2 regions of the Streptosporangium sp. H16 genome follow, and region 2 is predicted to be linked to the other one. Evidence: riboswitches for the same ligand, from Rfam matches in the RefSeq annotation. Region 2 holds a riboswitch; the other holds the start of a gene.
What was found. Region 2 has a riboswitch for cyclic di-AMP ahead of ACTOQ2_RS03070 (coiled-coil domain-containing protein). Riboswitches for the same ligand answer to the same signal wherever they lie in the genome.

Region 1 (4,205 bases), on a different contig from region 2:
CCTCGGGACGGGGCCCGCGCAGCGGCTGGGAGCGCAGCCAGGCGAAGTCGTGGGTGACCAGCTCGGCTCCCCCGGCGCGTACGGCCTTCGCCAGGTCGGGGGGCACGGGCAGCGCGGTGAAGATCGACAGCCGCCCCGAGCGGGCGGCGGCGCGCAGCCTGAGCCCGGCCGCCGTGCCGAGGACGGTCCTGAGCCTTCCGGCCTTCCCCCTGGCCCTCAGCAGGGGCGTTCCCATCCTGCCGGTGAGCAGTTCCAGGAGCCGGATGGTGGCGAGCCCGTCGTCGACGATCACGATCCGGCCCGGGAGCGCGGTGAGCCAGCGGAACTGGACCTTGCCGGAGAAGGCGTCGCCCACCACCCAGGTCTCGCCCCGGCGCGGCCGGGGCATGTCCGGCCTGGCCGCGGTGAGCTCCAGCCCTCTGGGCAGGGTGAGACGGCCCAGCTCGCGACCCGTCACGGCCAGCGGGCGGAGTTTCGCCCTGGGCACGAGATGGCTGCGGGCACCGAGCAGCCCGGCGTGGTGGGCCTCCACCGCGCAGAGCATCTGCAGCGGGGACTCCACCCAGGCAACGGCCGAACCCTGTTCCCGCGCGTGGTCTCGGCCGTCCTCCACGCCGGGCGATGACCCGTTCACGACTGCCACAACCTAACCCGGTGGCCTTAAGCGCCCGGGAACTGCGGGTGAACAGCCGACCACGCTCGACCGCCGGTGCGGCGGGTTCTCCGCCTACGGCCGTTCCAAGCCGACCGGCCCGCTGTTCGCCCTGACGCGCCCTTGTCCCGCGCGCCCTTGTCCCGCGCGCCCTTGTCCCGCGCGCCTTTACCTCCGCGGATGACAAGGCCGCCTGGAAAGCGTCTTCCTTTACCTCTCTCCTTTACCTTCGCGGGCGTCGGGCCCCCCCGAGCGCGCGTTTCTTTACCCTTCGGGCGGCCAGGCCCGCCGACGGCCTGATCCCACCCCTCCCCCATCGCCCTGAGCTGCGGAAACCCCGCCAGGCGCGGGTCGCGGACCGCCGGATCCCGAGCGCCCTCTCCTGACCTTCCATGGGAGAACCCCTACCATCCGAATACTTTTTACTATCGAACCCATATTCGAAAACATGAAGGCACAACACCTCGGACCAGGAGGTTCACCCGCGCGCCATAGCACCCCCCGGCCGGCGGCTCGCAGGCGGGTCCGGGAAACCGGGATCGCCGCGGGGACAGGGGATCCCGGCCTCGGCGGGGCGTTCCCCCACCCGCCGGGAGGAGGCGCGGCCGGCACGGCCTCACCCCGCCTCCCGGGCCGGGCGGCACCCCGCGACACCGACCCGATTCGGACGTATTCCCAAGTCTGGGCAATATGTCCTACTTGTAATCGTCTGTCCGTCTGGCGTACCTTCGTCCTATTCATGGCAATTGCCTAGATCTATCCAGGTCTGTGCATTGCCGTCACATTGCCCGACCGTGTCCCACCTGGCGGAGACCTTCCGCCGTCGGTGAGCACGGCCGCCGAATCCGCGAGGTCTGCGGAACCGGGGAACCACGTTCCTGGGGTGAATCAGCGCACTCGTGCGCCGTAGGGCACTTCCCAGCCCGAACCCGTCAGCTAACCCGGTAGGCGGAATGGAAGCGAAGCAAGGAGTCGAACCCCCGTATGGCTAAGCATCGCCTCATCTCCACCCCCCGCGCGGCATGCGCCGTCCTGGGCGCCTGTGTCGCCCTGGCCACCGGCACCACCGGCGTCGCCCTGGCCGACGGCCACGGCGTCGTGAACGCACCCCCCGTCGACACCAAGGCCCAGGATTCCAAGGCCGCCAAGACCCCGCTCCAGATCGTGGCCGAGAGGCTTCCCAAGGTCTCCGCGGCGAAGGTCCTGGACATCGCCTCCAAGCAGATCGGCGTCCGCGAGAACTCCCAGGGCGGCGGGACCAAGTTCCACTCCTGGTACATGTCGAGCCCTCGCGCCAAGGAGACCCTCGCCCGCGACGGCGGCAACACCGTGTACGACTACGCCAACGCCCCCTGGTGCGCGATGTTCGTCTCCTGGGTCGGCGAGATGGCCGGCATCCGCCCCACGATGGGCTGGGACGCCTACACCGTAGCCCACGCCAAGTGGTTCAAGGACAACGGGCACTGGGGCACCATCCCCACCCCCGGCGCCGTCGTCTATTTCGACTGGGCCGGCGGCAAGAGCATCGGCGGCATCGACCACGTCGGCTTCGTGAAGAAGGACAACGGAGACGGCACGATCACCACGATCGAGGGCAACACCGGCAACGGCGACGTCGAACAGCGCGTCCGGCCGGTCTCCCAGGTCGTCGGTTACGGATACCCCGTCTACTCCGACTGACCCCGCGCCCGCCGCCCGCGCCCGCCGCCCCCGGCGGCGCGGGCGTACCGGCCCCCGCCGGTGAGCGGCCGCCCGGTCCACCCGCTCCCGGGGGCGGCGCTCGTTCGAGCGCCGCCCCCGGGAGCGTTCCGCGTCCTCCCCCGCCCCACCCCGGCGACGCTCGTCACAGCGCCCGCCCCGCCCCGGCGACGCTCGTCACAGCGCCCGCCCCGCCCCGGGGACGCTCGTCACGGCGCCCCTCTCCCCCGCCCGGCCCGGTGGTCGCCTTCTCGAACCCCTCCCCCACGCCCGCCCCGGTGGTGGCGGCACCTGCTCCCGCGGCCTCGCCCGCGCCCGCCCTGACACTCCCTTGACAACCTTCCACCGCCGCCGCCGGGGACGCCCGCGACGCCCCCCGCCCCGCACGCACACGAAATGCCCCGACTGTATGCCCGTGAGATGGGAGCGCTCCCAATCACCTTGATGAGATGTTTGTGCATGTCTGATGCCGATAGTCCTGCCTAAAACGACCGGATGTAACGGTTGAGTTTCGGCATATTGACGTCCTGGTTGCCCATCGTCCACTCTTCGTGGGAGCGCTCCCAAAGCACATTGAGGAACGACCTCGTCGCGAGGACCGCGTTTGTCGGGGACCGGCCCGCGATGTCGCCTCCCAATGATTCGGGCGACCACCTGAGAGGGGTCCGTAATGTTGAACAACAAGCGGCACGGCAAGCTGGCCGCCGTCGCGGTCATGGCGGCCACCGCCCTGGCCATCACTTCGTGCAGTTCCAGCGAGCCGTCCGCGCCCGCCGCGGGCACCGGTTCCGCCGCCGCTCCGGCCGAGCCGGTGACCATCACCGTGCACACCTTCGGCGGCGGCGAGAACTTCGGCTACGACAAGGCCGTGGAGACGTGGAACGCGGCGCACCCGAACATCCAGGTCAAATACCAGAACCTGACCGACCGGTTCGAGGACGTCTACCTCCCGCAGCTGCTCCAGCGCCTGCAGGCGGGCAGCGGCGCGGCTGACATCATCGCCCTGGACGAGGGCGCGATGGGCCTCATGAAGGCCCGCCCGCAGTTCTTCACCGACCTGGCCGAGCACGGGCTGGACAGCCGCAAGGCCGACTTCCCCGCGGCGAAGTGGGACAACGGCATCAACGCCGACAACAAGCTCTTCGCCCTGGGCACCGACATCGGCGGCATGACCATGTGCTACCGCAAGGACCTGTTCGAGAAGGCGGGCCTGCCCACCGACCGCGAGGAGGTCGGCAAGCTCTGGCCGGACTGGAACGCCTTCAAGGCGATCGGTGAGAAGTTCAAGGCGGCCAACCCCGGCAAGACCGATCCCAAGTTCATTGACGGCCCGAACACGCTCTACAACGTGATCCTGTCGCAGGAGGCGCCGAAGAACGGCAACGTCGCCTACTTCGACAAGAACAACCAGCTCATCGTCGAGACCAACCCGGCCATCAAGACCTCCTTCGACACGGTGAAGAGCTTCAGCGAGGCGGGCCTGACCGCCAAGCTCGCCTCGTTCAGCCCGCCGTGGAACGCCGCGATCAAGAAGGGCGCCTTCGCGACCATGGGCTGCCCGGCCTGGATGCTCGGCGTGGTCTCCGGTGCGGCCGGTGAGGGCAACAAGGGCAAGTGGGACGTCGCGTCCGTACCCGGCGGCGCGGGCAACTGGGGCGGCTCCTACCTGGCGATCCCCAAGCAGAGCAAGCACCCCAAGGAGGCCGCCGAGGTCCTGAACTACCTCACCGGCAAGGAGGGCCACATCATGGCCTTCCAGGAGGCCGCGGCCTTCCCGAGCTCCCTCCCCGCGCAGCAGGACCCGGCGGTCGCCGACCTGAAGAACCCGTTCTTCAACGACGCGCCGACCGGCCAG
Region 2 (4,205 bases):
AGGTCGGGCGTCTTGTAGGTGACCAGAGGGACCGTGGTGGCCACGGGCGTGGCCAGCTCGTGGTCGACGAGGTCGGAGATCACCTGCTCGATGCGCTTGTAGGCCGTCGGCGCCTCCTCGAAGAGCAGCTGGCGGTCTCCGCACACCACCAGTGACCCCACCGGCGTGCGGCGCAACTCCTCGACCGTGTGCTTGGCCCTGCCCCGGCGCAGGGCGTCCGCACGCGACATCTTGCGGCCCGCGCCGTGCGCGACGGAATGGCCGGCGTCCGGTCCGGCGTGGGCGGCCACGAGGTAGGAAGGGGTGCCTCGCGTACCGGCGATGAGCACGTCGCGGCCGTCGCCCGGCGCCGCCCCCTTGCGGTGCAGGTAGGCCCCGTCGCGGATCTCGACCAGGTTGTGGCACTGGTCGACGAGCGGCTCGGCGGGCTCGGCCCCCAGGGCATGGGCGACCCGGGCGGCCATCAGCCGCCGGTTGAGCGATCCCCAGCGTACGGCGTCGTCGTGCATCGCCAGGTAGGCGCCGGGATCGGGGGCGGGGCCCGCTCCGTGGATTTCGGTGTGCGCCCGCAGGATCCGTTCGCCCAGCCCTCGGGAACCACTGTGGACGATGAGAACGAGGTCGCCGTCGGTGAGTCCGAGACGGCTCGCGTGGTCCGGCTCGAAGACGGTCCCGATCCGCGCCAGCTCGACGAAGTGATTGCCCCGGCCGACCGTCCCGAGGCCCTCGACGTGACCGGCGGGGATGTCGCCCTTCACCACGGCCCAGGCGGGGTCGTCGGCATCCCGCTCGGGATCCAGCGCGCGATCGAGGTCGGGGAAGCGGGCGGCGAGCTTCTCGGGTACGGCGCGCTTGAGCTTCATGGGGAACACGGCGATGCCGCACCCGATGTCGGAGCCCACCAGGAACGGGTACAGCACGGTCGAAGCCATGGCGGCGCCGATGGGGGCGCCCTTGCCGGGGTGCAGGTCCGGCATGGCGGCGACGTGCGTCATGCCGTCGAGGGCGGCCACCTGGTGGCACTGCGCGAGGGCGTCGGACTCGATCCAGCTCGTGGAGGAGGCGAACACGGTGACGGTGGCCGGACCCACGGCCGCGGTGGACGGCGGCGGAGACTCCTGCCGGGAGTGTCGCTGGGACAAGAAGGCTCTCTCAAAAGGGTATGGGCTGACAGCATTACGAAAAGCGTCGGCGCCGTGGCATCTCGAAGTAACGGGGTGCTGTCCGTCAGAGCGTCATGAACACCACGTTCCCCGAGCCCCACCCCCGAGGCAAGCGGTTTTCGGCCGTACGGACCCGTGTGCCTGCACTCACTGCCATCTCACGGCGTGTGCGTCGCCGCGGCCCTCATCTTCCGTCGCGCCCGCCGAAGATCGGCGAACGGGAAACCCGCCAGGTGCCCTGGATATGCCCTCGACACAGCATCACCGCAGGCCGGAGGCCCGGCTGCTCAGAACATCGAGATGTGCGGATGGTCGAAGTGGTTGGCCGTGATGCCGCCGCGATTCGACATGAAGCGCCAGCCGGAGCCGTGGTTGATGCGCTGGCGCCAGATCACGTACTTCACGCCGAGCTTGGTCCTGTTCTTGAGGGCCCAGGCGGCGATCTCGTCGCCCAGCGCGAGGTTGGCGGCCGAGGGCATCGTGCCGCCGGTGCTCATCATGAAGTCGCAGGCGCGGCCCAGGGGGTGCTCGCCGCCGTCGTTGGCGGCCCGGTAGCAGCCGACGGAGTACGGGAGGCTGAAGCGCCGCATGACGGCGTCGCGCATGATCCGGGTGCGGTCGGTGATGTTGTCGGCACCGGTGGGCAGCTGCGGGGCCCAGCTGCCGTCGGAGCGGCGGCCGGAACCGGTGGGGGCGAGCCGGTCGAGCTTGTCCTTGACGTCGCGGATCACGTCCTCGGCCTCCTCGCGCCGGCCCTCCACCTCCTTGGCCTCGTCGCGGATCTCGTCGGTGAGCCTGGACGCCGTCTCCGACGCCTTCTTCCTGCGTTCGAGGCTGCCGGCGAAGCCCTCCAGGTAGGCGCTCTGCTGGGCGGTGAGCTGTTCCATCACCGCGGCGGCGCCCATGTCGCCGGAGAACATCAGCGCGGGCAGCCCTCCGCTGCTGCTGGTCTGGTAGCGGAGCTGGACGATGGAGTCGACCTGCCTCTTGGCCTCGACATAGATCTCCTCGGCCTTGCCCAGGTTCTGCTTGGCGACGGCCTCGGCCTTCTGCGCCTTCTTGAGGGACTCGCGCTTGGCCGCGTAGGTCTCGATCAGCCCGTCGAGTTTCTTGCCGAGTTTGGCCAGGTCGGCACGGAGTTTGGCCTCGGTCGGCTTGGGTTCCGCGCTTCCCGCGGTGGGGGCACCGATGGTGAACGCCGCGATCGAGCTCAGACAGAGGACCACAGCGGCATGCCGACGGAACGTGGGGGACGAGGCCGCCACGAACTCTCCTCTCCTTCCGCCTACCGGGTTAGCTGACGGGTTCGGGCTGGAGGAAGCCCTTCCACCGAAGTGGTTTCACCCCAGGTGCGGTGGTTCCCCGGCTCCTGGGCGAGGCGCCCAGGATTAGGCAAATCAGCGTTTACAGCCGATGTGGGAAGGATAGTAGTGGTAAACAGCAGGTCATGCGACCTCAAGACGAGACCAAGCGGTAATCAGTTCGTGATGACAGAGCGCAGAAGCTGTGCTGTTCCCTCGGGGGACACGTCGTTCACGAAGGCGCCCATGGCCGACTCCGACCCGGCGAGGTATTTCAGCTTGTCCGGCGCGCGGCGGATGCTGAACAGCTCCATGTGCGCGTACGACAGATCGCGGCCGGTGGAGACCGGCGCCTGGTGCCAGGCCGCGATGTACGGCATGGGCACGCCGAACAGCCCGTCGAGGCGGCGGAGCACGTCGGTGTAGAGGGGGCCGAACGCCGCGCGCTCCTCGGCCTCCAGCGCGACCAGGTCGGGGACCTGGCGGTGCGGGTAGAGGTGAACCTCCACCGGCCAGCGCGCCGCGGCCGGGACGAAAGCCGTCCAGTGCTCGTTCGAGCCCACCACCCGGATACCGGCCTCCCGCTCCGCGGCCAGGACGTCGGCGAACAGGTTGCCTCCGGTCCGCTCCCGGTGGCGCTCGGCCGCCCCGAGGGTGAGCCTGGTACGCGGGGTCACGTAGGGGTAGGCGTAGATCTGGCCGTGCGGGTGGGCCAGGGTGATGCCGATCTCCGCTCCCCGGTTCTCGAAGCAGAACACCTGCTCCACGCCAGGCGTCGCCGACAGCTCCGCCGTACGGTCGACCCAGGCCTCCATGACCAGCTCGACCTGCTCGGGGGAGAGCCGCGAGAACGACGAGTCGTGCTCGGAGGTGAAGCAGACCACCTCGCACCTGCCGATCCCCGGACGGACCTCGCTCAGCCCGCCGATCTCCCGGTGCTCGCCCGGCTGGGCGGAGAACGAAGGGAACCGGTTCTCGAAGACCACCACGTCGTACTCGGAGGCGGGCACCTCGGTGAGGTTGCCGGGGGTGGAGGGGCAGAGCGGGCACTCGCTGGCCGGGGGCAGGAAGGTGCGTCCCTGGCGGTGCCCGGCCACCGCGATCCACTCCTCGGTGAGCGGGTCGTAGCGCAGCTCGGAGGCGGCGGGGCGGGGCGGCAGGTCGCGCCGGTCGACCGCTCCGCGGTCGGCGTCGTCGCGCCGGTCGAAGTAGATGAGCTCCCGGCCGTCGGCCAGGTGGGTGATCGTGCGTTTCATCGGCCGGCGATCTCGCTCTCTCGCTGGGGTTCCGTGATGATCAGTTCGCCCACCGAGGCGGCGATCTCCTCACGGGCCTCCTCGGTCAGGCCGGAGTCGGTGACCACGATGTGGGCCTCGGCCAGCTGGGCGATGGTGCTGATGCCGACCGTGCCCCACTTGGTGTGGTCGGCGAGCACCACCAGGCGGTGCGCGGAGGCGACCAGCTCGCGGTTGGTCTCGGCCTCCAGCAGGTTGGGGGTGGTGAACCCGGCGCGGGTGCTCATCCCGTGCACGCCGAGGAAGAGGGTGTCGACGTGGAGCCCGCGGATCGCCGAGACCGCGACCGGGCCGACCAGGGCGTCGGAGGGGGTGCGGATCCCGCCGGTGAGCACGACCGTGCGGTCGGCCCTGGGGGAGCGGTGGAAGACGTCGGCGATCCGGATCGAGTTGGTGATCACGGTCAGCTCGGGCACGTCGACCAGGTGGTGGGCGAGCGTCCAGGT

Region 1: another riboswitch for cyclic di-AMP. It lies ahead of ACTOQ2_RS25830 (CHAP domain-containing protein); the one in region 2 lies ahead of ACTOQ2_RS03070 (coiled-coil domain-containing protein).

Annotation. Positions count from the first base shown of each region.
Region 1 covers NZ_JBPXMD010000016.1:131,618-135,822, reverse strand. Annotated here, with positions in the region: gene ACTOQ2_RS25835 (hypothetical protein) at 1-634, opposite strand, end outside; cyclic di-AMP (ydaO/yuaA leader) riboswitch at 1,480-1,618, shown strand; gene ACTOQ2_RS25830 (CHAP domain-containing protein) at 1,637-2,332, shown strand; gene ACTOQ2_RS25825 (ABC transporter substrate-binding protein) at 3,021-4,205, shown strand, end outside.
Region 2 covers NZ_JBPXMD010000002.1:22,565-26,769, reverse strand. Annotated here, with positions in the region: gene ACTOQ2_RS03075 (RNA ligase RtcB family protein) at 1-1,142, opposite strand, end outside; gene ACTOQ2_RS03070 (coiled-coil domain-containing protein) at 1,451-2,389, opposite strand; cyclic di-AMP (ydaO/yuaA leader) riboswitch at 2,432-2,568, opposite strand; gene galT (galactose-1-phosphate uridylyltransferase) at 2,641-3,720, opposite strand; gene ACTOQ2_RS03060 (DeoR/GlpR family DNA-binding transcription regulator) at 3,717-4,205, opposite strand, start outside.